DNA from 3 places in the Pseudoalteromonas distincta genome. Region 3 is predicted to be linked to each of the others. Evidence: predicted binding sites of a transcription regulator. Region 3 holds the regulator's gene; each other region holds the start of a gene.
The links. The regulator LexA, encoded in region 3, represses DNA repair genes until DNA is damaged. The targets are predictions, from matches to a motif close to TACTGTATNNNNATACAGTA.

Region 1: a site for LexA is predicted at 2,318-2,337, ahead of FFU37_RS08460 (LexA family protein). Genes of this name have one in related genera too.
Region 2: a site for LexA is predicted at 4,533-4,552, ahead of dinB (DNA polymerase IV). Genes of this name have one in related genera too.

What each region holds. Positions count from the first base shown of each region.
Region 1 covers NZ_CP040558.1:1,897,566-1,908,113, forward strand. Annotated here, with positions in the region: gene FFU37_RS08440 (alpha/beta fold hydrolase) at 1-551, opposite strand, end outside; partial or broken gene FFU37_RS20540 (S24 family peptidase) at 665-910, shown strand; gene FFU37_RS08450 (RelA/SpoT-related domain-containing protein) at 926-1,954, shown strand; gene FFU37_RS08455 (hypothetical protein) at 2,034-2,255, opposite strand; gene FFU37_RS08460 (LexA family protein) at 2,377-2,742, shown strand; gene FFU37_RS08465 (hypothetical protein) at 2,751-3,203, opposite strand; gene FFU37_RS08470 (thioredoxin domain-containing protein) at 3,318-3,968, opposite strand; gene FFU37_RS08475 (hypothetical protein) at 4,243-4,623, opposite strand; gene FFU37_RS08480 (hypothetical protein) at 4,662-4,985, opposite strand; gene FFU37_RS08485 (hypothetical protein) at 5,420-5,668, opposite strand; gene FFU37_RS08490 (cell division protein FtsZ) at 6,203-7,114, opposite strand; gene FFU37_RS20405 (hypothetical protein) at 7,142-7,294, opposite strand; gene FFU37_RS20410 (WYL domain-containing protein) at 7,353-7,772, opposite strand; gene FFU37_RS20415 (hypothetical protein) at 7,785-8,330, opposite strand; gene FFU37_RS08500 (EH signature domain-containing protein) at 8,524-10,491, opposite strand; gene FFU37_RS08505 (OmpA/MotB family protein) at 10,481-10,548, opposite strand, start outside.
Region 2 covers NZ_CP040558.1:502,796-513,343, reverse strand. Annotated here, with positions in the region: gene FFU37_RS02275 (methyl-accepting chemotaxis protein) at 109-1,746, shown strand; gene FFU37_RS02270 (M17 family metallopeptidase) at 1,818-3,338, opposite strand; gene dinB (DNA polymerase IV) at 3,468-4,520, opposite strand; gene FFU37_RS02260 (acyl-CoA thioesterase) at 5,250-5,678, shown strand; gene FFU37_RS02255 (aldo/keto reductase) at 5,697-6,749, shown strand; gene FFU37_RS02250 (ABC transporter substrate-binding protein) at 6,866-7,789, shown strand; gene FFU37_RS02245 (fumarylacetoacetate hydrolase family protein) at 7,740-8,360, opposite strand; gene FFU37_RS02240 (hybrid sensor histidine kinase/response regulator) at 8,645-10,548, opposite strand, start outside.
Region 3 covers NZ_CP040558.1:3,250,348-3,260,895, reverse strand. Annotated here, with positions in the region: gene FFU37_RS14670 (hypothetical protein) at 1-17, opposite strand, end outside; gene FFU37_RS14665 (hypothetical protein) at 331-711, shown strand; gene FFU37_RS14660 (PaaI family thioesterase) at 712-1,152, opposite strand; gene lexA (transcriptional repressor LexA) at 1,320-1,937, shown strand; gene coxB (cytochrome c oxidase subunit II) at 2,420-3,562, shown strand; gene ctaD (cytochrome c oxidase subunit I) at 3,562-5,154, shown strand; gene FFU37_RS14640 (cytochrome c oxidase assembly protein) at 5,154-5,684, shown strand; gene FFU37_RS14635 (cytochrome c oxidase subunit 3) at 5,720-6,595, shown strand; gene FFU37_RS20525 (DUF2909 family protein) at 6,498-6,806, opposite strand; gene FFU37_RS14625 (SURF1 family protein) at 6,821-7,561, shown strand; gene FFU37_RS14620 (hypothetical protein) at 7,551-8,045, shown strand; gene FFU37_RS14615 (COX15/CtaA family protein) at 8,074-9,063, shown strand; gene cyoE (heme o synthase) at 9,076-10,005, shown strand; gene FFU37_RS14605 (SCO family protein) at 10,002-10,548, shown strand, end outside.

The DNA.
Region 1 (10,548 bases), 1.4 Mb from region 3:
GCCCAAAAATCTAAATACTGATTCGACATTCCATTTTTCATATCGTCGAGCTTTATTACTGCAATTTCTTTTTCAGCGCGTGGCAAATCAATCGCGCGCATAATATCTACATCGTGCTCTGATGCAGGCTCAATTAACATCAACGCTTTAATATGATTAGGGTATGTTGCAGCAAATACACGCGCAATATAAGCACCATAAGAATGCGCAACATACACAACAGGCTCTTCTATTTTCAGTGTTTTGAGTAATAATACAGCCTCAGCTGCATATTCTTCTGAGCTATAGTTTTTCTTTACTTGTGCAGAATCACCATTACCAATACGAGAATACCGTATAACTTTACCGTGCTTGGTAAGTGATTCAAAAACCGGGTCCCAATCACTTAAACCAGCAGAACCGCCCGCTTCAAGTAAAATTGTATGTTTACCTTTACCAGCTAGCTCGTATTCAAGGTCAAAGCCATTTACTTGAACTTTAGCCAGTCCAGCTAAGGCGCTATGTGAGATTAAAAGTGAGCAATAAATAATAACTTTTATTAATGATTTCATTGTTATAAATAGGAAGTGTCATTGAAATAATCTTACAATATTAAGCATTTTTATGTATAGTTTCTAGTAATATTAGGTACAAATAAAATTAGATCCTTTAGAGTTTAAAATACGTGAGCATGGTACTTAAGTTTAATGAGCATGATGTGGGTTTGTAGACCTTGAAGCAAAGTACTTTCTCGGTTCGTATGTACTAGCCCCACCTAAACGATAACTAAGCTACTTTTAAACAACTCATTATTGAAAATGGCCACAAGTTCCTAAAAGCCGCCAACCCCAACTGGCCAGAGCAACTAATACCGATTAATGGTAATTGCACGTTGGTGGGAAAAGTTATATTTACGGGTAAGTCACTTTGAAAATAAGGAAATAACATGAATATTGCAGAGATGGAATTAGACGTTTTTTTGTCGCGACACAATATTACTGCCGAAGATTTTGAAAAATGCGAACTTGACTGGGAATTAATACAAGCAATTGGTGCTGACCATCAATCAAAAGTACAGGGACTTGAAGATCTTGCGGATTCTTACGCAAAAAAAATTCAAAGCTTTAATAATGTTCACTCTGTTCGTTGGAGAATTAAAGATCCTGAGCACTTGATGGTAAAAATCATTCGTAAAACTACAAAAGATTCAGGCTATTACAAAGAAAAATATCTAGCTATATCTGTTGAAAATTATTTTAATGAAATTACTGATTTAATAGGTATTCGCGCATTACATCTATTCAAACAAGACTGTTTCGAAATAATTGATTCACTTGATGAAACATGGGAAAAAAAAGAAAATATTACAGTATATATTCGTAAAGGTGATCAAGATGACGATTTTAGTGATTGGAATGTAGAGCATCATAAAGCTGGTTATCGTTCAATTCACTTTATATTCTCAGACAAGCCATATAAAAAACTAGAGGTTTGTACTGAGGTTCAAGTTCGAACAATCTTTGAAGAAGGCTGGAGCGAGATTGACCATAAAATTAGATATCCAAATTTTTCTGATAACCAAGATATTGCCACTTTTCTTAACATATTTAATCGTTTAGCTGGTAGTGCTGACGAAATGGGCTCATTTGTAAAAGCTTTGAGCACTATGATTCAAGATAGAGATGCTGAAGTTAAAAAACTAGAAAATGAAAATACCAAGCATAAAGATAAAATTACAGAGCTATTAGATGAGCTCAAAGAAAAGACAAAATCGCCGGAAGTCTCTAAATTAGTGAGTAATTTAGAGACAGAACTTGTAGCTTCTAATATCTATAGCTACATGCATAATAGTGCTAACTTAAACTCGATTGTTAAATCAGGTAAAGATATGGCTAATGCCTTCCAATCATTCAACAAATATAAATCCGTAGTCGATCAAATAACAGAAATGTCTAACTTGAAGCGTAACTTATAAATCTGTTGTATTTTTATCAATAAAATATCTATTCTTTTACCAAATAAAGATACAAAAGGCCCGCTAAATGCGGGCTTTTTTAAGCTACATCGTAAATGTTTAATGCGTCATAAATTTTTTGTAGTAACTTCTTATCTACTTGTTCATTGTTTATAATTTCTATCAACCTATGCTCTTGAACTTTCATCACCGTTAAAAAATCCCACTGCAAATCGACTTCCTCTTTTGTAATTGGAGCGTCTATATATTTGCCATCGAATATTTTGCGAATCGCTTTTCTCGCTCTTACACTATTAGACATTGTTTTACCTCAAACATTAAAAACATATTTTGTCACTTATCTTTATTGCAATGAAGCATGAGCACTGCTTTTATATACAGTTAAAGCTATAATTAGCTTAGTTATAGCTTTAAGAAAGAATATGCTTATTCAAAATGTATTAATTGGCCCTGAAGTAAATAAGTTAGAGAAAACAATCGATGCTAACTTTTTAAGTAATTCAACATTTGTTGGCCGCGCTAGCGGTAGAAGTATGGAAGGCGTTGGGATATTTGATGGCGATGTACTCATTATTGATAGAGCAAAAATAGTTAAAAATTACGATATAATCGTAGCCTGCTTAAATGGTCAATTTATTTGTAAAGTTGCTGACTTAAAAAACAATTTATTGCTTTCAGCTAGCTCTGACCACAGTCCTGTTAAACTAACTAAGTTTGACCAGTACAATATTGAAGGTGTTGTAACTCAATCAATTAGAATGCACAGAGTTAACTTAAAACTAGGTTAGGCTACTACTTACATAAGCTTTAAAAAAGGCTTCTCTTTTACAATCACTTTTGTTCTATCTAATTCATTAAGCTCATTCGTATTTATGTTTAGTAAATTAGCTTCAACTTCAAATATGGCTTTTTGTGCTTCTTTATCAACACTCAACACTTTAACTTTTGCAAAAGTTTCGGCCTGTTGAGATCTAACAAGCGCCTCACCATCAAGATCACCAAATACAAAAAAGTTAGCATTATTTTTTGATTTTGATACAAACTCAACACCCTGCTTCATATCTTTCTTTTTTATCGCAAATGCATGAAAGTCGTTGTCGTTTTTACCAAATGAAATAACGACAGACTCATCTGGGCCTTGTAACAAATTTAATGTATCAACGCTTATATAAAGTATCTTCTGTTGAAAATCATAAATCTGGGAATAAATTATCAAAACTATAAATATTACGGAGGTAATTATTTTCATGGGAATGCGCTCTAATTAATATATTTTATACTATTTAGAGCATAGTTCATGAAAGGAAGAGTGTTCGTTGATGTCAGGAAAGTGTTAGAAACAGATAGTGGCTACCTTAAAAATTTACTGGGAGAATTTTTTAGATGCTAGGTTTTTCCGAAACACCACACTAGCACCTAATAATGAGATGCCAATTGCAAAAGCTATTCTTAGTTTATGTGAATTTAATTTTTTAATTAAATCAGGGTTTTCTAAAAGGTAATTTATTGCTTCATTGCTATTAGGGAAGATCTTTTCTGTCATATCAATAGGATGGTTTAAATCTAGCATTTTTGATACAGCTTGTTCTATTAAAACAGTTTCGCTAGTGTTCATCATTACACGGATAAGATTGCCGTTCATTTGAGAAAAAATGGTGTAAATTTCATCAACATGGTTTTCAAATTTGAAAGCCATAACTTCGTGTGCAATCAAATTTCTTAGTTTTCTTAGTTCATGTACTGCTAGATAGAGATCTTTTGGAATCAAATGACACAAATAAGCGATGTCAAGTTTAGATGACAATTCACCAAGAACCCCACGACCATCAAAAATGCGTTTTTTAATTTTAGTATTGGCATCATTTGGAGTAATAGTGTCGAATAGTGAAGTAAGTTCTTGATCGATCGCAGAAGCCCCAATTAGAACACACCCCATATCAGATTCATTAACCAATAAAGAATAATGCCTATGGAAAAATGCATCTGCTTTTTTATCATCAAATAAGTATGCCAAACTTGAAAACTCCTCGGTACGCCTACTAGACTGTAGAATAAGACCTATAGCAAAATTCAATTAAAAAATGAGTTCCTGTAATTTACTCTAAGCGTCTTTAAAGCATTAGGTAATGCATTTGGAACCCATAAAACAGTCTATTTTCTTCAACAAGAGTAACTCTACAGCCTCAACTCCTTGCTAAGCTGAAAATAATGGTTGGCTATAATCGCGAGGCGATGGCCAATTGTTATTTTTCCGTTTAAGCAACTTGTCACATTGCTGTTTATAAATGTTATTTTGTATCAATAACTTCAAATACGTATTTAAGATATTCTGAAAACTTTAAACTAGAAGAACACTCAGTATCTCCATAGTATTCTTCAGCAAAATCACCTAAACTTTGTATGTTTGATAAATCAATACCACCAGTTTTTTTTTCAAGACTAGCTTCGAGTTTATTAGGATACAGGTAATAATAGTTAATTAATTCAATGTCTAATTTAATCTCTGCTACAACAACTCGTGTTGCAGCATTTTCAATATATTCGTAAGTATAATAATCTTCATTTTTCAAAATTGTTTCATAATTGACATTTGCAACAGTTAATTCATCTTGTGAGGAATTAATAAGTTCATCCATCATTTCATATTCATTGGGGTATGACTCTGACATATATTTCCTAGATAATGATGCCAATGGAGGCGTTATGATTAAATTGCTGGATAGTTAGGGCAATCATCGCTCACAACCGACATCATAGATTTTAACATTTTAAAGTGCTCAAATCGCTTTAGACCCCACATAACAGCATAGTTATGACTGATTGTATGTGTATAAGCATTTTGCAAAATTAACAATTCCATCCCATCAGCTTTAACGTAATCACTCATTCTGATCCCGTAAACTAATGAATTTTGAGCCGTTAATTTTGCCCCATTGTGTTTAACCATGTGATTGACGGCAATACAACTTGCTATTTTTTGGACTTTTCGATTTTTGACCTTAAAACCTTCAGAAGCAAAAATAGATTGCACTTCCTTATGTAATTATCATTGGATGAAGCTTCATTTGAAAGAGCTGAAGCAGATAATATTAAGAACGCCAAAACTAGATATTTACTTATGATTATCCTTTAATCATAACAGCTTTATCAGAGGACAATCTCTCTCTTTTAACAGAAAACGTCCTTATTTTGTGAACTTATATCAATAACAAATAGTGTAAGTTATTGCCAGCTTTAAATATTATGCTTACTGCCGCTTATTTAAACATGTGGAAAGGGGTGAGTTTCCTCTTATTATTACAAAATTAATGATTATTATCTTAATGGACGGTTACCGCTGCCAGTTCGACCAAACTAGTTTTTAACAAGCTCATTTCCTATTGCTTTATCTATTAACTGGCAATAAAGCTCGTACTCTTCTAACAGCTCTTTTATCCAATCCTGTTTGTTGTATGTGGCAATTACTCAGCGCATTGTATGGCCTAACATTTTTTCGGACAAATGTGTTGCCACTCCATTCTCACTGAGCAATGTTGAAAGTGGGCGGCGTGCATCGTGCGATAAATACTTAGGCATTTTGTATTTTTCAAATAAGTGATCCCACATTCGGCAACAATAATGATTAATATTGTAGATGGTCATTGATTTGTGTGGATTACCACCTAGTATTAAATACCATTTGCGCCTATAAACCACTGCCAGTTTACCTATCATGTTTTCCATCTTGGCTGAACTTAGCCTGCGGATAGCTTTGTTTGTTTTTGAGCTTTCAGGAGGTACTGTCCAAGTGTTTTTAAAGTCGTAATGCTCTCTCTTAGCTAGAGGAACTCCAGATTGCCGTGCCTTTGTTATATGAAATTAACTTTAGTCATATTTCATACTCCGGTGGCTTTAGATCTTTCGATTAATTATCAATTTCACTCTAAATAAACCCAACTAAAACATCATTTCTCACCCAAACCTATAAACTCCCTCGCCCATATGCCATAATCTAAATAATTCAATATTTTAGTAACTTGGCGCGTATTTAGGCGCTTTTAAGTTAACTACTCAGGGTTTTCAGCATGGCATATCAAGAGCAAAATCAAGCAACAATCTATTGGCACGATTATGAGACCCCCAATAAAAATAAGCACCTCAAGGGTCATAAGTAATTTCTGCACACATTTCTGTACGCAGAATTATTTTTAACAATTTTAGAGCTACTTAGAGCTGTAAACTTTATAAAATAAGAGTTATAAGAAAATTTTATAACTCTTTTCGTGGGGCTGGCGATTTTGTCCTGATATAAGCAGGGATGTCAAAAATATCAGATGGCTTTGGCCTAGCTTTGTTAGCTTTTTCCTCAGGCTTTTTATCTTTACTAAAGTTATCAGTAACCATTTTAGTACTGGCTCCCGTAGCAATTACCATTAACTCATAGTTAGTCGCTAGGCTTTCTATTTTTGAAACACCACAAATAACTAACGCGTTTGGGCTTACCTGCTGGCGAACGGTGTCGGTAATAAAGTTATAACTACCTAGTGAAATTTCATCTTTACAGTTCACTTGTATTATCACACCCGTACTTGATGACATATCTACTTGATTAACCAGCGGATTGTTAAGTGCCCCATCAAGTGCAGTAGTAAGCTCGCTTTCTTCATCGCATTTACCAACACCTAGTACTGCATCACCCTGGCAATCCATAATTTTCGCAAAATCGTTTAAATCAACATTAATAAGTCCTTGAAAACACAACATATCGATTAATGATTTTATCAGTGAATGGAGTATTTGGTTTGAATGTTTAAACGCATCGAATAATCCTATATCGTTACCAAGCACTTCAATCAGTTGATCGTTTGGGAGTGTAATAACAGCATTAGCATGCTCTTTTAGATCATTTAGGCCGGTTTGCGCTATATTGCTTCTAAACTGCCCTTCACTACTAAATGGCAATGTAGCAACAAATATAATGGGCTTACCTTGCTCACTCGCAAGCTCTGCAATATACGGGCTAGCGCCAGTCCCAGTACCGCCACCCAACCCTGTTGCACACAGTATTATATCGCAGCCATTAATAAGCGTTAAAAGCTGCTCTTTACTCTCTTCCGCTGCTTGCAGCCCAACTTTAGGGTCTGCTCCAGCACCGTAACCATGAGTGAGCTCTGCACCTATAAGTACCGCTTCATCACTTTGCGTATGCTAAAGCACCACTTTGTCGGTATTAACGCTGTACAAGTGCGCCTGTTCAGAATCGCGCTGCTCAAAAATACTGTTAAGGGTATTACAGCCACACCCACCAATACCAAATACACCGATTGATAAACCATCATTTTGCTGAATTAATTGAAACATAACTACTCCTTAACTTTTAAAGGAGCATAACAAATAGGTGCGTCAATTTTTGACGCACCTACAAGTTGGAGTTATTTATAGATGTTAGCGGCCGCTTTAAGCTTTGTAGTGATTCTTTGCCGCAGCTTTCAGGTTTAATAACCTCAAGCCAATGGGCACATTTAAATAGCTCATCGACTAGTTGTTCAGTATCAATAGTTTGGTAGGTAAGTAATACACTTTTTTCATCAATATGTTGCTTGTCAGTCAGCTCACCAAGCTCAATAAACCCTTGATTAACTGCAGAGTGGCTAGGCACTTTTACAATTAACTCGATCGCTTCTTGCTTCATACCTTTATTAATCGCACTGCGTAACGACTTTAACTGCTCAGTGCTTGGCTCTCGTCGTATTTTTTGCAAAATTCGTACATTACGAATGCGGTAAACCGGCATCTGGTAACACTTATCGTGAAGCGTCCCCACCATAAACTGCGCCATTAAAACACCGCCTTAGTTGTAAAAACTCAACTCAGCAAACTTCAACCAATGTGCCTCATCGTAAAGTACTCTATAAAGCTCAGCGCTCACCGCACGCTTATGCTTAATCGCATGCTCAATTTGCGCCACTAACTGAGAATCAATATTCACTTTTAACGACGGTTTTGGCAGGGTTGCAAGCCAGTCAGGCACATGGCCATTAAAACGCTTAAGAGCCTGCTCTGCTTTAGTATGCACAGAGCGTTTCACATCGCTCGGTACAGATTGCGGTAGTAATTGCTCCAACAACAAAGAATGCTCTGCAACTTCAGTACTCATTACTTTTGAGTTACCACCTCTCCACAGCACATTAATAGACCAACCAAACGGTTTACTGCGCGTGTCTTTTTCAAGTCCAAAACAACCTTGATCGTAGAGTGATTGCAGATCACGTTGCAGCATGCGAGTTGAAATATCAAAGCCCCGCTCACTTAATCTGTGTTGTAATTTGTGAGTTGAAATAGAGCTAGGCGCTATTGGCACAAGCTCTAAAATTGATAAATGGCGGTGTGAAATCATTAAATTAAGTCGTGTGGAGTCACTTTTGAATTACTCTAAAATACTACTCTTAAATACCTTGTCCAAATATTAAAATTTTGACTCTTTTATAATTAACTTTTCTGGCTGAGTCTTCTGGTAATAACTGGACTTCCCAGGTTTCACTAGACAGTTTTTAACTCAGAATAGTACGCTTCCTCAAAAATAAACCGTCCTATAACTCCATTTTATTGAGTTTTTCCTCAACTTCAGCTTTAAGTTTAACTAATCGATTTGAATTTTTTCTCCGGCTTATTTCATCTAACAAATTATCGAACTCAACTTTCTTTGATAAAATTTCGTGACAAAGATATTCTAATTCATCTATTTTGAATGATAAAAATGGTCTTGGCCTTTTCAAGTTATCCTTAAACTTTTCCAAGACTATTCTATCTAACCCCTCACTTTCTGGTTTAAGCTTAAGGCCATATTTAGTTGCTAAATTAATAGCTAACTCGTAACCACAATCAGCCGACTTAATAACCCAGCCTTCTCCATCACGCTTTAAATCAGGAGAGTTTTTAGGATTATTAATAATATTCATCCCTAAGAGGTACATTGCTTCTGGGTTTCCTTTATTAGCGGATTTATGTAAATAAGTTTCATATACGTATTTATTTCCGTCTAATAAAGCATTTTTAGCTATAGCTAAATCACGATAGCTCTTTTTAACTAAAGGTGATACCCCTGAGTACTTTTCAGTTTTCTCCTCTTCATTCCAGAACCTTTCATTCCACTCAATTAAACGACTTTGTCGCTTCATCAAGCTTTCTTCAGATGGTTTTGCCATACCGTATTGATGATCGTATTTACCAATACTCTTTGGTAACCCTAAGAAGTGAGTAATGTATGAATTAGGAGTAATATTTAATTTTGTCCTGAGTAGCTTTTCAAATGCGAACTGCCATAAGTACTCGTGATCATGCACATACCCATAAGTCATGTTACGAATATCTTTTAAAGATAAGTTCTTATTTTCTAATAGCCTTGCAATATTTCGCTGAGAACGCTCAAAAACTCTAATTTCACTAGCTTGTCCTCGTAAAATTTCTACAATAATGTGCTCACCAATTTCAAAAATGCATGCTTCCGAATTTTCATTCGGCTCATCAGGTAGTATTATTAAATTTCGAGAATTAACAACTAGCCCTTCACTAATTACTTGATATGTATGCTTAGGCAAAAGTATTTTGATTTGATTAAATTTTTGACTATAGTTTTTCCAAAATACAGAACGAGCTCTTAATTGATTACTTTGGGTATCATCAATATTAAGGGCTGAGCTATTGATATCCTTGCTAAGTAACTTAACCAGTAATTCAAACAAGAAATAATTACTTATTTCATATTTTTCCTCTAACACCTTTCGCGAGGCAGGTTCTAATTCATACCAGAGGCTTTGATCTTCACTTGGTAAGCAATTCTCTTTTATCCATGTATCTAATATATTAGAAAACTGAATGTGGCTTTGGACCAGTTCATTGATTACAGATAACAGTTCAAATCGAGTTAATGGCGAAAATGAAGAAATTAACCATTCAGAACTAATAGTATCGAGTGCTTTAGGTAAACTATTAATAAGATTATTAATTAAACCTTTTCTTGTTGCGTTAGGTTTCGCAAGTTTAAGTTTATTAATAAAACATAACGTTTGACTATTATTAGCCAACGCAAGCTTATTGCAGGAAATATAGTCTGCTTTATAAATATTTGTAAGCCACTCAACTCTCCGATGATGTCTTTCATGTAGAAATGGCTTCACGATCGATAAAGTATCAAGTAATAACACAGGGTAAGATTTACGTTCTTTTTCAATGAACTGACTGGCTAAAAAGAAAGCCATATTTGCTACTACATCATAATTATTTATACACTTCCAAAGTAGTATGCTTATTTCTTGCTTTTCCAGTTCATCATCAATATAAATATCATTACAAAAAAGCATTAACCATTCACTTAATGTAATAGCATCTGCCATATCGTTTTTGATAACGTTTATTATTTGAGTATATGTTAGAGGGGGAAAGTTAGGCTCTATATTTGATACGTTGCTCTTTTCAAGACTTGAACTAGTGGGTATATTTTTCAAGCTATTTTCATTAGGTATGATAGGTGCCCTAAATTTAATACCGCTACTCAACATTTTTTAGACCACTCTGCTCAAATGACCCTAATAACTCCTGACCTTTAAACTGGAACC
Region 2 (10,548 bases), 990 kb from region 3:
ATAAATCAGCCTTTTTTTTGCATTAATAGGCGTTAAGCCTAGATTAAACTCTTTTTTTAGCTACGCTTATTCTATGCGCTAAAGCGCACACTTTTTGAGGATAAATGTATGCCTAATCTACGAAGTTTTAGTATATCCCAGCGTTTTTCACTGTTAATAGCCATCGTTGTATTTGGACTAATAATACTTAGTATATCGAGCCTAACTCATCAATATAGTTCGCTAAAAGACGAGCAATACATAAAAACACAAAATGTAGTAGAAACTGCGTACAGTATAATCGAGCACTATTATGCGCTTGAACAAGATAACACTCTCACTCAACAACAAGCTCAATCACAAGCACTTAATGCAATAAGAGCACTACGCTACGACAAAACCAATTACTTTTGGATTAACGATTATCAGCCAACAATGGTTATGCACCCTATAAAACCTGCGCTTGATGGTAAAGATTTAACCAATAACAAAGACCCTGACGGCAAATCATTGTTTGTTGATATGGTAAATATAGTGAAAAAAGATGGCGAGGGCTTTATCCCTTATAAATGGCCAAAACCAGGTAAAGATAAACCGGTTGAAAAAATCGCATTTGTTAAAGGTTTTAATCAATGGCAGTGGATTATTGGCTCGGGTGTTTACCTTGATTCAATTGACGAAGCATTTAGTGAGCAACGTAATCTTATAGTCGTCAGTGCAATAATTATGATTATTGCTGTTATTTTACTTAGTTACTTTATAGGTAAGAGTATTATAATACCGACTCGCTTAGCGGCCGATATGATGAAAGATATTTCACAAGGCGAAGGCGATTTAACTCGTAAATTAAATGAATCCGGTAATGATGAAATATCTGAACTATCACGCTCATTTAATTTATTTGCTCTAAAAATGCGAGAGTCACTTGTTCATGTAGCACAAAGTGCAAACGATGTAAGCGAACATGCGCATACAGTTGACGATTCAAGTAGAACAAGCCACTCATTTATTGAGCTTCAAAACGATAGTTCAACCCAAGTTGCAGCTGCCATGGAGCAAATGACTCACCAAATACACGATGTGAGCCGTAACGCTGAAGCCGCAGAGCAAGCAGCTAAGGATGCAGCACAAAATGCATCAACGGGTAAAAATGTGGTTGCGCAAACAATTACAGCAATAGAAACACTCTCAAGCAACATTGAAACAGTCAGCCGTGTAACAGAAGATTTAGCCAACGAAAGCCATAATATAGGCTCTGTGCTTGACGTAATAAGAAGCATATCAGAACAAACAAACTTACTTGCATTAAACGCTGCAATTGAGGCTGCTCGCGCAGGAGAGCATGGTCGGGGATTTGCTGTTGTTGCAGATGAAGTAAGAACACTGGCCAGTCGTACAGGACAAAGTACTGACGAAATTCAAACCATGATCACTAAACTACAAGAAGGTGCAAAAGCAGCAGTAGAAGCAGTTAAATCAAGCCAAGCACTTTCAGTTTCTACCGTGGAGCAGGCGTCATCAGCCAATACTTCACTTAATGAAATAGAACGACTTGTTTCAATTATTACCGAAATGAACAGCCAAATAGCACGTGCCACAGAGCAACAAACGCAAGCTGCCGACGAGGTTAATTTGCGTATTAATGAGCTATCTCAATCAACTGAGCAATCATTAAATAATACTAAGCAGCTTACCGATGCCAGTGATAACCTTAAACAAAGTAGCGAAGGTCTTTCGAGCGTAGTTAATCGTTTTAAATTAGATTAATCGATAGCGTTCTCATAAAATGCAAAAGCCCTGAATTAACAGGGCTTTTTTATTACATGTAAGTTTTTAGCTTACAAACAATAACGTGCAAACAAGCTCGTTACTGATGCAGCTGTTGGCTTACCATGCTGCCAATCACCGTCTTCAACACCGCTACCTGCAATATCCATATGCACATAAGGTAAAGGCTGTGCAGAGTCGTTACCGTGCTTATCAAGCCCACCAACAATAGCCATAAACGCCATAGGGAACTGATGTCCACGAGCAGTAACGGCAGATGCTGCGTTATTGCTAGATAAGACATCGTCAGCTAGCGTACGTGGTTTAATAAAGTCGTAGTCTTCACGTCGTGAACGCGATACTTCAGCGCCATCGGCCCACAAATCTCCAAGGTCAGCTATTTGACGTGAGACACCAGCACTACGAGCTGGACCATTTTCAACATACGCACCGTAAGGACCCATTGCACGTGCCGCATGACCCGTTAATGTAGCTACAGTAAATAACGTTGGATTAATCTCACCTTTAGCTAAATCTTTCATTTCGCTAAGCAGGTCGCCCATTGCTAAACGCCCTTCTGCATCGGTATTACCAATACGTACACGAACACCTTCACGGCTAGTAATAATTTCATCTGGCACAAAACAATCTGAGCCAATAGAGTTGCGAACAACAGCTAAGTACGATACCACTTTAACGCCTTTAGGCTGATAATCAGCAACGGCTTTCATAAAGCCCGCAACAGAAGCTGCGCCGCCTTTATCACGGCTCATGCCTGCCATATGGCCGCCTACTTTTAAATCTGCACCGCCTGTATCGTATACAAGGCCCTTACCTACAAACATAAGTGTGCGAGTAATTTCGCCCTCTGGTACATATTCAAGCTTGACAACACGTGGGTGATGGCGCTCAACTGCATACGATGCGCGAGCAACTGTACTTAGCATTGGGTAGTTTTTATCAATAGCTGCAATATCATCAATTACGTCAACTGCAATGTTTGAGCCTTTAAACAATTCAACGCAGTAATCAGCAAAACGTGGGGGAGCCATACGCTCAGGTTCAGTGCCACACAGGTCACGCGCTGCATATTGGCCAGCTGCAATTGCATTAACAGCTTTAATAGTTTGCTCGCTTGCGCCAACTAAACCAATCTGTGTAATTGGTTCAATGCTTTCACCGTGATATTCACGCGCTTCTAATGGCTGCCATAAGGCTTGGCAAGCGCCTAAATAAGCAACTTCTAAAGCATGCTGATAACGGCTATCGCCATTTAAATTTGGTAAAAATAATGCAGGGTTAACACAGCCCGACGCTTTTGCTTCGTTAATTGCTAATTTAGCAGCATCAAAATAACGACGCACGTCGTCGTAATCTCTATTTAACGGACCGGTTGGCGCAAGTACAACGCGCTTGTTTTCAATTACTAATAAAGTAACTTGCTTACCGATGCGAGAATCTACGTTTGCTTGAGCTAAAATAGCATCACGTAATGAGTTATTTGGTAACTGAGAAAAGTCATTACTAATAATAATAAGCGCATCATGAGATGTGCATTCAAGGCTTGCACTAACCGCTTGAGGGTATGCCATAAATAAGGTCCTGTTAGAAAACATAAGCCCCTATTATCGTCGATTTAAATATTGAAGACCAGCAAGGAGCGATGAGCTAATCACATAACCTGTCAATAAATGGCAACTTGGAGTTACAGGCTTTACAGCTTAATCGAGAATACTAAGTTGGAAGTTTTGTTCTGGCTCGTTTTTAATCCCAACGCCTATGCCAAGTAATCTTACAGGCTGTTGTAGCCCTCGCTGGTAGGCCTTAGTAAGTAGTTGAACAAATATTTCTGTATTTAGCTCGTGATATACCTGATCGGCTGAGGTCACTACAAAATTTGCAAACTTCACCTTAACACTCAATTTATTAATACGATTTTGTAACTGCTGTTTATTCAGCCTTAAAACTAATTCCTCTAACAACCTTGGCAGCTCATCTAAGCACTCTTGCAAACTTGTTTTGTTGTACTCGTAGGTATGTTCAACACTCAGCGATTTTCTTATGCGATCTGTGGATACTTTACCAACATACTCACCTGCACATTTTTGATATAGCGACACACCAAAATTCCCCACATGTTGCTGCATCCAGTTAACGCCTTTTTCACGTACATCCTTGCCGGTATATAAGCCTTTTAAATTTAGCTTTTCGAGCGTTACTTTGCCCACTCCTGGAATTTTCCCCAGCGGTAATTGCGCTAAGAAGTCATCAACCTCATCAGGCAAAACGACAAATTGACCATTCGGTTTGTTTTCGTCACTGGCTATTTTGGCAATAAATTTAATCGGTGCAATACCTGCTGATGCAGTGAGCCCTGTAGCATTGTAAATATCGGCTCTTATTTGCTGTGCAATAAGTGTGGCACTGCCTTTACATGCGGTGCTGTCTGTTACATCTAGATAGGCTTCGTCTAAAGAAAGGGGTTCAATTAAGTCTGTGTAGCGGCTAAATACTTCACGTATTTGGTTTGAAGCTTCTTTGTATACAGCCATGCGCCCTGGGACAATAACTAAATCGGGGCATAATTGTTTAGCATGATAGTTCGACATAGCCGATCGTACGCCATACTCTCTAGCTATATAGTTAGCGGTTGAGAGCACGCCTCGTCGGCTATTGCCTCCAATAGCAAGCGGTACACATGCAAGTTTTGGATTATCTCGCATTTCTACTGCTGCATAAAAGCAATCCATGTCTATGTGAATAAACTTCTTCATCACCACAATAATAACTGGTTATTTATACAGTTATTATTATTGAATCACATGCGATAAGCAAGCCTAGGGCCTGTTTATCTTTCGAGGTTAAATTTGCAGCAGTATGTTTGGTATTTAGGCAAGGCAGAGCCTATGTAGTGTGGTTATTCCCCATAAATAGGCGGTAACGTAGCACAAATGCCAAACATACGCTGCCCGAAGGGTTCTGCCTAGGGGCAATTTACTCTTTGTTGCTCGGTTTTTACTTATTCTTACAGGGATGTAAGTCAGTAGAATAACGCAGGAGCAGTTATCGAGCCCACTAGGTCACAAACCTCGCGCCGCGATTAAATAGCCCCTAGATTGAACAAATTTTAATCCTGAAAGGTCAACAGGCCCTAGTTAACGATTAAAAAAAGTGTTTATTGTCCTCCGATCTCTTATAACCACGTAGCCAATACATAACCTCAAATAAAAATCCTGCCAACATTAAAATGATAGCGCCAGATTCATTCCCCATCGCGTAACAGGTAAAAGAGGCTATAAAAACCAAACAAGCTAAGGACCAATTAATTATATTCTGCATATTATTACCTTTGTGTGTGTTTTTGTGTGTCTGTGTAATTTAACTGTAGACCTAAAATTAAACAGGTACAATCATCTTATAAAAAAAACATGCCATTAATTACCTTGAGCTCGTAACACCATGTTGATAATCTAAGTACTTTGAAAATCAAGGGCCAATAAATAATGCAAACGTTTAAAGATCAGCACCCTATTCATACCGATATCACCGTAGCATGGGCTGATATGGATGCGCTACAACACGTAAATAATGTAGTGTATTTACGTTACTTTGAAATAGCCCGAATCGACTTTTTAAATAAAATAAATCTGTTCGACACAATAAGCCCAAACGGTGTGGGCCCAGTAATAAGCGAAAATAACGTTCGCTATAAACGCCCAGTAACTTTTCCCGACACACTCACTGTAGGCGTTACAATTACAGATCTTAAAACAGATCGCTTTACCATGAACTACACCGTTTATAGCCATGCACAAAAAGCAATAACAACTACGGGTGCATCTAAAGTTGTAATGTTTGATTTTACTACAGGGCAAAAAGCCCCAATCTCCGAGCCTCTTTTATCGGCTTTAATCAGCCATGCTCAAAACTAATTTAGTTAAGGAATTTTTATGCAATACAACCCACTAGGTAGCAGTGGCGTAAACGTATCTCGAGTGTGCCTAGGGAGTATGACTTGGGGTAAACAAAATACTCAAAGCGACGCTGATGAACAAATAGCCTACGCGCTAGAGCAAGGCGTAAACTTTATTGATACAGCCGAAATGTATGCTGTACCTCCTTCGCCAGAGACCTATGGTAAAACCGAGGAAATTATTGGCAATTGGCTATCGCGTAATCAGCAAAAGCGCAGCGAAGTGGTACTAGCTACAAAAATTGCAGGCAATGGATTATCGTGGGTACGTGATGGCGGCAATATTACTCGCCAAACAGTAATAGAAGCCGTGGATGATTCACTTAAGCGACTTCAAACAGACTACATCGATTTATATCAACTACATTGGCCAAACCGCTCTACCCCTCACTTTGGCAGACAATGGCCCGGCACTCTTAAATTTACCGACGTAAATACACAAGAGCAACAAGCTAGTATGCTTGATATTCTAGAAGACCTTAATGAATGTGTCAAAGCAGGTAAAATTAAGCACTGCGGTTTATCTGACGATACGCCATGGGGTATAAGCCAGTTTTTAAGTTTGGCCAAAGAGCATAACTTACCGCGTATGGTATCTATTCAAAATGAGTTTAGCTTAGCGCACGCTAAAGACTGGCCGTATTTAATAGAACAATGTGTACACGAAGATATTGCCTACTTACCGTGGTCGCCTTTAGCGGCCGGTTTATTAACGGGTAAATACCTAAACGGTGCTCGCCCAGAAGGTTCTCGTTGGACCTTCATGCAGCGTAACGGTATTTTTAGAGATACACCCAATGCAGAGCAAGCCACTAAGCAGTATGTTGATCTGGCTCATGCAAACAATATTACTCCAGCACAACTAGCCTTAGCATGGTGTAACCAAGTAGATGGCGTAACTTCTTCAATTATTGGGGCAACATCTATAGCTCAATTAAAGGAAGATATAGACGCATTTAGCATAACGCTAAACGACGAAATTCTTAGTGAGATTAACACCATATTTAGAAACCATCCGATGCCTTATTAAGCATGTATGAGTTAAAAGCAGCCTTGAATGAGGTTGCTTTTTACTAAAATATTTGACCCTACTACAACCAACACTATACTTTTATTAAGTTTTCTTAATTCAACGAACACTTATCAATGCTGAAAAACGGATACTATGCATTTTGCTTATTAATTGTATTTAACGCGCACGCCGTTGAGCAAAAAGTACAGCCTCTAGAAGAAATTATTTGGCTGCAAAGTTACACGCCCCCTTTTCATATAACTAAAAGCGAAAGTGCACCACAAGGTGGAATTTGCGACAACCTAACCGAGCAACTCATCAGAACCATAACTGATGTAAAACATACCCGCTTAATTGTTCCTCAGCAGCGTATAAATAAATATTTAAATGAAGGAAAAAATGTATGTTTTCCGTGTGTTATTTATAAAAAAAATAATAACCAACAGCTTAACTACTCAAATCCAACAACGGTATATCCCCCATTTTCAATTATCACGACTAAAGAGCTAAAGCCGCAATTAGAAGAAAAGCACGGCTCGCCTATTCACCTTATTAATTTATTAACCGACCCGCAATATGTATACGGGCAAGCGGCTGCTCGTAAATTTACAACTAAAATTAATACAATTATTGAAAATACAAAACGAGATAAAGAGTCTTCGTTAAGTTGGAGTAGCGAAAATGAAAGTCAGGCTGTTATAGCACGCTTGAGTCACGGCTTTTTAGACTACTCAATTGATTACCCGTTTATGGCTGATTACTTTAATAAACAAGGGGAGTATACGAATATAGAAAGTGTGCCAATTGCAGAAAATGATATTCAATTTATAAGAGGAGCAATAGGTTGTGCGGCTAAAGCACCTAATAATTTTGCAGAGCAAGCCCTTAAAAAAATTAACCGCGCATTAAAAAATAGTGTACTTCAATCGCCTGAGTATCAACAAAGTCAGCATAATTGGCTTAAAACCACCTTTACTGACTTTGATAAACACTACCAACAGCAAGTCATTAATTTTTACTTACTTGCCACTGATGCTCAAGCAAACACTGATCATTAGCATAAAGCGCCACTGCAAAAATACTTTTAGCTGTTACCTCACCTACGCCCGACGGTGTACCTGTCATTATTACATCACCGTCTTCTAAGCTCATAAATTCACTAATTTCTTGTAAAATTGAGTCAGGGTTGTGCAGCATAAAATGAGTATCACCTCGCTGAATCACTTCATTATTAATTTTAAGTTCAAAGGTAAAGTGCTTCATTGCATCAGTTAGCGCTACAAAATCAGTTAAAATTACAGAGCCGTCGAACGCTTTAGCGCGCTCCCATGGAAGCCCTTTATTTTTTAATTTACTTTGCACAGTACGCTTAGTTAAATCAAGGCCGAGTCCAACACCTACAAATTTTTTATTTTTAACTACAAAACACAACTCGGTTTCATAATGCAGCGTATCGCCGTTGTGAGCTGCAAATAACGTATTAGTAATTGCGCTATTTGGCTTATTAAATAAGACCATTTGATCTGGCGTTTCGTTATTTAGCTCTGCAATGTGTGCGGTATAATTACGCCCAACACACACTACTTTTGATGGTGTTAATTCTTCAGATACTAACTTTATTGAATGCATATAAATAATGTCTCAGTTATTGGACCTGTTGACCTTTCAGGATTAAAATTTGTTCAATCTAGGGGCTATTTAATCGCGGCGCGAGATTTGTAACCTAGTGGGCTAAGTAAAAACCGAGCAACAAAGAGTAAATAGCCCCTGGGCAGAACCCTTCGGGCAGCGCATATTTGGCATTTGTGCTACGTTATCGCCTATTTATGGGGAATAACCACACTACATAGACTCTGCCTTGCCTAAATACCAAACAAACTGCTGTAAATTTAACCTCGAAAGATAAACAGGCCCTAGCTAATAAGCGTTTCAAGTAAGCTCAAATTAATAGGTTTAAGTAAAACTCGGTCAATATTTAAATCTTTTATTTCTCTTGGATCTGGCTCTGCGCCACTTACAATTACTAAACGTAATTCAGGATATCGTTCATTAATTTGCTGACCTAAGTCAACGCCACGACCATCAGGTAAATGCATATCTAACAATACCTTATTAAATTGCTGGTCGTGATTAAGTATTTGCAAACATTGTGCGCAGCTAGACGCAATGACGGTTTCAACGCCTAAACTTTCTAAAAGTAGTTGCGTAATTTGCGCTGCATCGTGATCGTCTTCCACAAGTAAAAAGCGCTGCTTTTTCTCGGTTAAGCCATTACTACAATTTATATCTTTAGCTTGCGGTGCATGCTCTGGCGCTACCAAGTAATCTTGCAAACATTGATATAAAGCCGCGCTATCAACAGGCTTTGGTATTACATCGTTAAAACCAAGTGCAGCAAGCTCCTCATGTATGCCTTTCATAGTAGCGGCAGTGAGCGCAATTATTGGGCCTTTGTAGCCCATTTTTCTAAGCTCTATGGTAGCTTCCTTGCCGCCCATTACAGGCATATGAATATCAATAAAAATAATATCGTAAGGCGCTTTATACGCATCTGCTATGCGTACTTTTTCAAGTGCTTGCTGGCCATGTTCGGCATAATCTACGCGCGCACCACAGGTACTGATCATATGACCAACTAGCATGCGTAAATCACGTAAATCATCAACCACTAATACTCGCCCATGCACTTTGCATGGAGCCGATTTACTTTGTAATTGTGGGGCACTACTAAAATTAAGTACTTGTCGTTCTACTTCGCTAATATCACCTGGATATACCGAAATCGTAAATGTAGAACCTTTGCCTATTTCAGAGTGCAAACTAATATCACCGTGCATACGCGCTAACAATTCAGCACATATTGCCAAACCTAAGCCCGCGCCACCTACAGAGCGTGATTCTACATCAGCTATCTGTTCAAATGGCTTAAATATAAGTTCTTGTTTTTCAGGGGCAATGCCCATACCTGAATCTTTAATGCTAAAAAATAGCATTTCGCGATCATCAACCCATTGCGTCCACGCATTAACAACAATTTCGCCTTTATCGGTAAATTTAACCGCATTGTTTATTAGATTTATTAAAATTTGACGAACTCTTGTTGCATCAAGTCGTGCAACCAAAGGTAATGGCTGATGAGATTCAAAGCGCAGCGTAAGACCTTTATCAAGCACCGATACGCGCATTAGCGTGTATACATCGGCAAGCATGCTATCAAGGTTAACTTCGCTTAGGGTAAGTTCCAGTTTATCGGCTGCTATTTTTGACAAATCGAGTACGTCGTTTAACAAGCTCAATAAGTGTTTACCATTTCGATAAATAACACCCAATTCATTTTCAGCTTGCTGACTAAAATCGCTCTGCATTAACAGTTCGGTGTAGCCTAAAATAGACGATAGAGGAGTACGTAACTCATGGCTCAAATGAGCTAAAAATCGATCTTTTGAACGGTTTTCGGCTTCAGCTTTTAAGCGCTCTACTCTCTCGCCTTCAACATCTTTACGTGCCAAAGCATAACGAATAGCACGTGCAAAGCGGCTCGAACTCATTTCTGTTTTAATTAAGTAATCTACTGCACCGGCATCAAGCGCCGCCGAGTCTAACTCGTCGTTTGACTGCCCGGTAAGCATAATAATGGGTCCGCTAAAGCCATTGGCAATTGCTTCTTTTAATACATCTAAACCATTCGATGCACCCAAGCGGTAATCAAGCAGGCAAATGTCGTGCTCATTTTTACTAAGCGTTGCAATTGCCTGCTCTGGAGAGCTTATCCATTGAATGTTAAACGTGTGTGAATCCAATTGGTCCAGATAGTCGC
Region 3 (10,548 bases):
AATATTTTTTTATTCATGTTTTAGTCTTATTATTTTTAGAGGCTAGTTTATTACATTAATGGGATAAGTTACTGCGACATTTTGTCGCAGTTTAAACTATAGCTTACTGTAATCATTTAAAAATAAAAAAGATTACACTTAAATCCCTAACATGACTTATCTGTTTAATTGAGCTGGATGTTTGATATCCAGCTAGCTTTAAATGCTAAAAAATACTTAAAAGCTGCGAAATATCCATATAAAGTGGTTAATAGAGCATAGTTGATTTGGTATAACGGTAAAACTGCGTTAAAGTTTGCAATGAAATTATTAGAGGATAAATACGAAACGATGTCGGAAATTCAATTTTTAAATGTAGATCTTGAGCTTGAATCAAAGCAAGATATTAGTTTGCTAGTGGCGGACTTGAAAAAAGTCGCGACGATTTTACATTATGACAAAGACGAATACCGTCAACTAGCGCGTATTGAAGCTACAGGTGAGGTGAGCACACCTGATAAAGCCATAAACCATATATGTGAGCTTATTGAATCGTGTTCGCGTAACGCGCTAAAGCAATGGTTAAGCTGTTCACGTAGAACGTTTGATATTGGTTTTGAATCAGGGACTTCTCCTAAGTGCTTTAATCAAGCCTTAGATGCAGATACATTATTGCGTATATCTGCGATTGGTGCGGGTATGGAAATTACCATTTACCCAATCGAAAAGTAACTATCTTCGCTCTACGACTGCTGCGGTCATTTTTGATACGCAGCACAGCTCATTGCGGCTATTTGTAATTTTTATTTCCCACACTGAACTACGTTTGCCAATATGAAATGCTCTAGCCGTGGCTGTTAAAGTGCCGTTGCGAGATGCTTTTAAATGACTTGCGCTAATCTCCTGCCCTACACAGTAAAATTTAGTAAAATCGACAACAAAGTTAGCGGCATAGCTGGCAACTGTTTCGGCAAGTACAACGTTAGCACCGCCGTGAACCATGCCCATTGGGTTATGATGCTCAGGAATTGCCGGCATTGTGGCAACCAAATAATCATCGCCAATTTCTGTGACTTCTATCCCCATAGTTTTCATTAATGTTCCTTGGCCATTAACGCCTTGCTCTAACTGCTTGCACAGCTCTAAGGTGATGGGCTGGTACCAAATACTCATAATGTCTCCTTTGCATTTTTAATCATTTATAAACTTAGCTTTAGTTATATCCCTAAAATGTACACAAGTGAAATTACTTTAGCTATTTTAAGGCTTAATTTAAATTTGCGATTTTTATTTAACTGTATATACTCACAGTTAAATGTACTGTATGGAAAACCAGTTGTATGCGACCATTAACGAACCGCCAAGCTCAAATACTCGAACTAATTAAAGTTTTTATTAAAGACACTGGTATGCCTCCTACACGTGCTGAAATAGCGCAAACATTAGGTTTTAAAAGTGCCAATGCTGCTGAAGAACATTTAAAAGCACTTGCTAAAAAAGGCGCAATTAAAATGAAACCAGGTGCAAGCCGTGGTATTCAATTAATTGAAGAAGAAGAGCCAGAACAATTAGGTTTACCGCTTATAGGGCGTGTTGCTGCTGGTTCACCTATTTTGGCGCAAGAGCACGTTGAAAGTCACTGCAAAATCGATCCATTAATGTTTAAACCGGCTGCAGATTTTTTACTACGCGTTAACGGTATGAGCATGAAAGATATTGGTATTATGGATGGTGATTTACTTGCAGTACATCGTACTCAAACCGCTGAAAATGGACAAGTTGTTGTTGCTCGCCTAGACGAAGACGTAACTGTAAAACGTCTTGAGAAAGCGGGTCGTAAAGTATTACTTCATGCTGAAAACGACGATTTTGACTCTATTGAAGTAGATCTTGAGAATGAGTCTTTTAATATTGAAGGCTTAGCCGTTGGCGTTATAAGAAACGCTGATTGGATGTGACTTTAAAAATAGCTTTTAAACAAGCAGTTTTATAAATGCGTACTAATTAGTACGCATTTTTGTTTTAAAATTTGTACTAAAAATAGGGCGTAAACCGCCCACTGACTATTTAAGCTGTAAACTTTTTTGCACTTATATCTTCCCCCTCCGAATGCGTTAAACCCCTTTGTTTTGCTCATATTTTGAACTTTCTGTCGCCCAGTTGATTACCGATTTTTATTAATTATTCAATATCACCTGATTGTTTTTTATACTAAAACTTGCTTGTTGTTCGTTTTTTAGCTAATTGTTAATGTGCTGAGCTAATAATAACTCACAGCTTTTTAGTTTTGAGAACACACAATATACACAAACCCGTTGTTGGCGCAGCAAAACCAATCAATATTAAATGAGATTGGCTAAAAAAATAAAAATAACGAATTGGCGTTTAAGCCGTATGCCTCTTCGCTTTGCATTCGCAATAGCATCAAAGGAGCCGTCACATGGGTAAACTGACCTCTACCTTGTGGCTTATATTATGTGTTTTTACGCACCCAGTTTTGGCTAATAGCCAATACAATATGCGCAAAGGCGTAACCGATATAAGCAATAATGTATATCAGCTGCACATGACCATATTTATAATATGTTGTGTGATTGGGGTGATAGTGTTCGCAATTATGTTTTGGGCACTTATTCATCACCGTAAATCTAAAGGGGCTGTACCTGCCCAATTTCACGAAAGCACTAAAGTAGAAATACTTTGGACTGCAATTCCGTTTGTTATTTTAATTGCTATGGCAGTACCAGCCACTAAAACCCTAATTGCAATGGAAGATGCCAGCAAAGCTGATCTCACTATTAAAATTACGGGTTCGCAATGGAAATGGCATTATGAATATATGGGCGAAGATGTAGAGTTCTACTCTATTTTATCTACCCCGCAAGATGAAATCGCGAATCTTGCAGATAAAAATCCTAACTACTTACTTGAGGTTGATAAGCCTCTTGTACTGCCAATAAATCAAAAAGTACGATTTTTAATGACTTCTGACGATGTTATTCACTCTTGGTGGGTACCTGATTTTGCAGTTAAAAAAGATGCGAACCCCGGCTTTATAAACGAAACATGGACGAACATAAACGAAGAAGGTACTTACCGAGGACAATGTGCTGAGTTGTGTGGTAAAGACCATGGCTTTATGCCCGTTGTGGTGGTCGCTAAATCTGAGGCTGATTTTAAAACATGGCTTGCAGATGCAAAGCAGGCGAAGCAGAAAGCTGCGCTGGCAGATGCCGCATTACTTGATAAAACCCTCCCAAAAGAAGAGTTAATGACTTTAGGCGAACAAGTATATATGGCTAATTGTGCAGCGTGCCATCAGCCTACGGGCATGGGCTTACCGGGTGTATTTCCTGCACTTAAAGGCAGTCCTATAGTGCTTGGCGATATAAAAGATCACATTGATGTAGTTATCCATGGACGACCCGGTACGGCAATGCAAGCATTTGCCAAACAGTTATCTATAAAGCAATTAGCAGCGGTTATTACTTATAAACGTAATGCGTGGGGTAATGATACGGGTGATGTTATTCAACCGAGTCAAATACAGGCAGCACTTGATGCCAAAGTGGAGGCGAACTAATGAGTAGCATAGTAGAACAACCTAACGCCAATGAAGCTCATCATGCTCATCACCCAGCTAAAGGTTTTAAACGCTGGCTTTACACAACTAATCATAAAGATATAGGTAGTTTATATTTAATTTTTTCGCTGACCATGTTCTTAATTGGTGGCGCAATGGCTATGGTGATCAGGGCTGAATTATTTCAACCAGGCTTACAGTTGGTCGATCCTCACTTTTTTAATCAAATGACCACCGTGCATGGTTTAATTATGGTGTTTGGTGCGGTTATGCCCGCCTTTACAGGCCTTGCTAACTGGATGATACCACTTATGATTGGCGCGCCAGATATGGCATTGCCAAGAATGAATAACTGGAGCTTTTGGATTTTGCCGTTTGCGTTTTTAATCCTATTGGCATCGTTATTTATGCCTGGTGGGGGGCCTGCATTTGGTTGGACTTTTTATGCACCACTGTCCACAACATACAGTAATGATAATACTGCATTGTTTGTATTTGCCGTACATATTATGGGAATTAGCTCAATAATGGGCGCAATCAATGTGATTGTAACCATAGTGAACTTACGTGCCCCCGGCATGACATGGATGAAGTTGCCCTTATTTGTATGGACGTGGTTAATTACTGCCTTTTTATTAATAGCGGTAATGCCAGTGCTTGCAGGGGCTGTCACTATGGTACTTACCGATAAGTATTTTGCGACCAGCTTTTTTGATGCCGCAGGCGGTGGCGACCCGGTGATGTTCCAACACATTTTTTGGTTTTTTGGTCATCCCGAAGTATACATAATGATTCTTCCTGCCTTTGGCATTATATCTACAATAATACCTACCTTTTCTCGTAAAAAACTTTTTGGCTATGCCTCAATGGTATACGCCACATCCTCCATAGCACTATTGAGCTTTATTGTATGGGCTCATCATATGTTTACTACTGGGATGCCGGTCGCTGGCGAGTTGTTTTTTATGTACGCGACCATGCTTATATCGGTACCTACAGGAGTAAAAGTATTTAATTGGGTTGCCACAATGTGGAAAGGCTCAATAACTTTTGAAGTGCCAATGCTTTTTAGTATTGCGTTTATTGTGCTGTTTACCTTGGGTGGTTTTTCGGGATTGATGCTGGCAATTACACCTGCTGACTTTCAATATCACGATACTTATTTTGTAGTGGCGCACTTTCATTATGTATTAGTAACAGGGGCTGTATTTTCGATAATGGCGGGGGCCTATTACTGGCTGCCCAAGTGGACGGGCAATATGTTTAATATCACATTGGCTAAATGGCATTTTTGGCTATCGCTGGTGAGCGTGAACGTACTGTTTTTTCCTATGCATTTTGTAGGGCTTGCTGGTATGCCGCGTCGAATTCCCGATTACGCTCTTCAATTTGCCGACTTTAACGCAATCATAAGTATTGGTGGGTTTGCCTTTGGTTTATCGCAATTGTTGTTTGTAGCTGTGGTAATTAAATGCGCGCGTGGCGGTGATAAAGTGCCTGCAAAAGTATGGGAAGGAGCAGAAGGGCTTGAGTGGGAAGTTGACTCTCCAGCGCCATATCATACTTTTTCTACGCCGCCGGTAATTAAGTAATGACACACGCACCGCTACTCAAACGTTTGGTACTTATTTGCATAGGCATGTTTGCCTTTGCCTTTGCTTTAGTACCTTTGTATGACGTGTTTTGTGATGTAACAGGGCTTAATGGAAAGCCTTCGCTTGAGCAAGCAGAGCAAAGTACACAAATAGTACAAAACCGAGAAGTCGGCGTTAGCTTTACTACTCACGCACAAAGTGGTGCACCGTTTGAAGTTAAATCAAAAGAATACAGTGTAGTGGTAAAACCCGGTGCAATGCGTGAGGTAATGTTTAGCGCTAAAAATAACAGCAATCTAGATAAAGTAATGCAGGCTGTACCATCAGTCTCGCCAGGTAAAGCGGCAAAGTATTTACATAAAATAGCTTGTTTTTGCTTTGATCAGCAACCTCTAAAAGCAGGGGAAGAGCTTGAATTTAAATTACTTTTTTATGTTGATACCGCATTGCCAAGCGACATTGAAGAATTAACTTTATCTTATACCGTATTTGATATTAGTGAACAGCTGGTGGCAAGTAATAACTAGCTTTTTAAACTAGTGTGAAACTAGGAGTAAATAAAATGAATCAAGAATATGAGCATTATTACGTACCTGAGCAAAGCCCGTGGCCTATTGTAGGTGCTGTTGCATTGTTTTTTATTGCAGTAGGGGCGGGCTTGACTGTTATGAGTGTAGGTAAAGAAGGTGGTAGCGGGGTTTATCTGCTTTATGCCGGTATTGCTGTACTTGTGTATATGTTGTTTAGCTGGTTTAAAAATGTAATTAGTGAATCGGACCAAGGTTTGTACTCAGCACAAATGGATCGCTCTTTTAGGCAAGGTATGAGCTGGTTTATTTTTTCTGAAGTTATGTTTTTTATGGCCTTTTTTGGTGCGCTTTTTTATGCACGCGTAATGTCGGTACCTTGGCTTGGAGGTGCAGGCAATAATGCAATGACTAACGAGGTATTATGGCCTACTTTTGAAGCCGTTTGGCCGCTAGTTTCAACACCTGCTGGCGAAACTACTCAAGCTATGGGCTGGCAAGGCTTACCACTTATAAATACCTTAATACTGCTTACTTCCTCAGTTACTTTACATTTTGCCCACGTAGCGATGGAAAACAATAAACGCACTCCACTTAAGGTGTTTTTAGGCGCTACTATTTTATTGGGTGTTTGCTTTTTAGGGCTGCAAGTTGAGGAGTACATGCATGCATATAATGACCTTAACCTAACGCTAGATGCGGGTATTTACGGTAATACGTTCTTTTTATTGACTGGTTTTCATGGCATGCATGTAACGCTAGGAACCGTACTTTTATTTGTAATATTTTTACGGATATTAAAAGGGCACTTTACTAAAGATAAGCACTTTGCTTTTCAAGCAGCTGCTTGGTATTGGCACTTTGTAGATGTGGTGTGGCTGTGTTTGTTTGTATTTGTATATGTGCTGTAGCGTTTATTGGCGAATTATTTGCTTTAATAAAACCAAGTTTAAGCGCTGCAATAACAACAACTAAAACAACGACCGAAAACAATACGCGACGACCTAAAAAGTGAGACATAGGTCGTCCCTCAGTTTTCCCTGACACCATAATAAACAATGCTCTAAATAAGTTAAAAAGTATAAATATTAACAACAGTACGATAATAATTTTAATAATCACTGAGTTGACCCTTTATGCAGTTAGTTTTATGGCACAAACAAAAGCTTAGCTCACTAATCACACTTTGTATGGTTGTGGTTGTTGTACTTGTGTGTGTGCGATTAGGGTTTTGGCAGTTGGAGCGAGGTGAGCAAAAGCAGCAACAACTAACCGCCATTGCTAAGCAACAGACTCGTGGTGTGATGAGCTGGTCTCAATTACTTAACCTGCCTGATAGCTGGAACAAAACTGGTGTATTGGTTGAGTTAAAAGGGCGGTTTGTACAAAACCAATATTGGCTTTTAGATAATCAAGTTTATAACGGGCAAGTAGGGTACGACTTACTTGCTTTACTAAAGCCAGAAAGCGAAGAAAAAGTGATTTTAGTTAATTTAGGATGGGTAAAAGCGCCTATATCTAGAGATACACTGCCAAAGATTGCTCTGCCTACAGGTGTTTTTATTCTTAAAGCGCAAATAAAAGAAAATAACTTAAGTAGCTTTACGCTTGAAGATAAAACTACAAATAACGACTTACCTACAAGAATCCAATCTATCGACTTGAATATGCTGAGCACCCAAAGCCAGCAATCATTAATTAATTTTATGGCTTACAGACAAGGTACTGGTGATGAGATTGCAACACCTCATTATGAGGCCGTTGTTATGAGCCCTCAAAAGCATAATGCCTACGCTGTGCAATGGTTTTTAATTGCTGTTGCATGTGCTGTTGTGGCTATTTTTGCGAGTAAAAAAAGGACACATAATGAAAAATAATCCCCTTTTGTTGTTTGTGGGCTGCTGCGCAATCCCATTGGTTTTGGCATATGGCGCTTTAAAGTTTGATTGGTTGCCTACTGCAATTACTAATAATGGTGAGTTTTTAAGCCAAGAAATAAAACTTAAAAATTGGCCGCAAAATAATCCCAAACAATGGACTATCGCACTTAATTATTCAAACGAATGTAACACCCCATGCAGCGAGCAGCTCAATGCACTTAATAACTTATATGTGGCACTTGGTAAAAACCAAGGCAAGGTTGATATGGCTGTAATGGGGAGCCCCGACAATAAAAATCTACCATGGAAAATTATTACCGAACAACAGAGTTTAAATCCTGCAAGTTTATATTTAATTGATCATATGGGGTTAGTGGTACTTGAATATCCCTTTAAGGTCGAGCCACAAGAAAACCGTTTAGTACAAAAAGGGTTATTAAAAGATCTAAAAAAATTACTTAACTATTCTCGTTCTAGCTAATTAAGTTGAGCTTAAGTTGGAGTATCTGATGTATAAAAATTATAAAAAATTAGTATTAATAACAGGATTACTCGCTTTGATTGTAGTTGCTTTAGGTGCGTACACCCGCTTAAGTGATGCAGGTTTAGGGTGCCCCGATTGGCCTGGTTGTTATGGCTTTTTAACGGTACCTAAGCATGAGGCTGACATAGCCTTAGCAACTCAAAGCTACCCCGATATGATGTTCGAAACCGCAAAAGCGTGGAAAGAAATGATTCATCGCTATTTTGCAGGTGCTTTAGGCTTACTTATTTTAGGTTTATTTGTGTTGGCTTTTTTAAAACGCCAATATCCAACTACGCCAGTTAAATTGCCTTTGGCTTTACTTCTACTAGTGGTGTTTCAGGCAGCCCTTGGTATGTGGACAGTAACCATGAACCTTCAGCCGCTTATTGTAATGGGCCACTTATTAGGGGGCTTTAGTATTTTGTCACTTATAACGCTTTTATATTTACGGCTAACCGCAAAACCTATTATGGGTGGTGATAGCGGCGCAAAACGCTATTTTGGTTTAAGTTTAGTAGCGCTCAGTGTATTGATTATCCAAATTGCACTTGGTGGTTGGCTGGCTGCAAATTACGCCGCTCCTCATTGTAGTGGTTTGCCATTGTGTAATTACGCACAACCGTTTTCATTGAGTAGCGTATTTCAATTACCACTTGAGCACAGTAATTATGAATTTGGTGTGTTATCGCAGCAAGCGCGTATGTCTATTCATTTATTACACCGCATTTGGGCACTGGTTACTTGCATCGTCCTGGCGCTAATTATGTGGAAAATATACAGCCAAGCGTACTCTAAAAAAATTAAAAATTGCGTGGTGAGCGTATTACTTACCCTGCTTTGCCAAATTAGCTTAGGGCTTATTTTAGTACATTGGCATATTCCTTTGGGAGTTGCACTGGCGCATAACTTGATGGCTGCCATACTATTATTAAGCATGGTTAGGTTGTGTTATTACCTAAAATCACGCACATAAAGGGGAAATATAATGGCACTTATAATTGATAAAAAAATACTGCTACCCGTTAATACTCAATCGCTAATTTCGCGTACTCATAATTTGCTGCAAGACTACTTAGCAATTAGTAAATTTAAAGTGGTAGCCATGCTGGTACTAACAGCTTGGGTTGGTTTAGCGCTGGCTCCTGATGTAGGGCGAGGTATGGCTGTACAGTTTATTAGCTTGTTAGGTATAGGACTACTTTCTGCTGCTGCAGCGGTTATTAATCATGTGGTTGATAGTGAGATAGACTCAAAAATGGCAAGGACTCGTCATCGTCCTGTGGCTAAAGGGCGCTTAAGTAAAACACATGCGCTTAGCTTTGCAGCTGTTATTGGGGTTGCTGGTTTTATTATGTTGATGGTGTGGGCTAATACCTTAACCGCTATATTAACGTTATTTGCATTGGTAGGTTATGCATTTGTTTATACATCATTTTTAAAGCGTGCTACACCGCAAAATATTGTTATAGGTGGGTTGGCTGGCGCAATGCCTCCATTATTAGGTTGGGTGTCAGAAACAAACCAAATGGCAGCAGCCCCTTGGTTACTTGTAATGATAATATTTACCTGGACTCCGCCACACTTTTGGGCGCTGGCTATAGCACGAAAAAGTGATTACGAACGCGCTAAAATTCCTATGTTACCAGTAACCCATGGAATCGACTTTTGTAAAACGTGCGTCGTTGCCTACTCCGTTTTACTCGCTGTTGTTTGCGTATTGCCTTATTTAATTGGTATGTCTGGATTAATATATTTAATAGGTGCGTGTGTATTAAATGCAGTGTTTATATATAAAGCCGTCAAATTAAAAATTGCTGGAAATGATGAGACTGCAATGGACTTATTTCGTTTTTCGATTATTCATTTAATGGTACTCTTTGTAATCTTATTTATAGATAAATGGCTCCCTTTATGAAGCAGTTATGGCTTGGATTAATTGTTATTTTAGTTTTGTTTTTATCGGCATGTTCAAACGAAAATAGTCCGCCAGATGTAGATGCATTAGTTTACGAAAATGCAAAGCCACTGTCTGATTTTACGTTAAACGATCAGCGCGGCGAATTAGTGACTAAGCAACAATTTTTAGGACAGTGGAATTTAGTATTTTTAGGCTATACAAGCTGTCCAGATATTTGTCCATTAACACTTGCTAAGTTAAATGCTGTTTATAAAAACTTACAGGCAGATTATCCGCTACAAATTTGGTTTTTATCGGTTGATCCAAAACGCGATACACCAGCTAAACGAAAGCAATATATAGATTACTTTAATCCTGACTTTTTAGCTGTATCAGGGGAACATAAACACCTTTTTCCTGTTGTTAGAGAGCTTGGTTTAATTTACGCGATTAGCGATAGTAGTGAATCAGAATATGCAGTTGATCATAGTGCTTCGGTCGCTATGGTTGATCAAAATGGAGCTGTTAGAGCTATTTTTAAACCAGAATTTAAACAAGGTA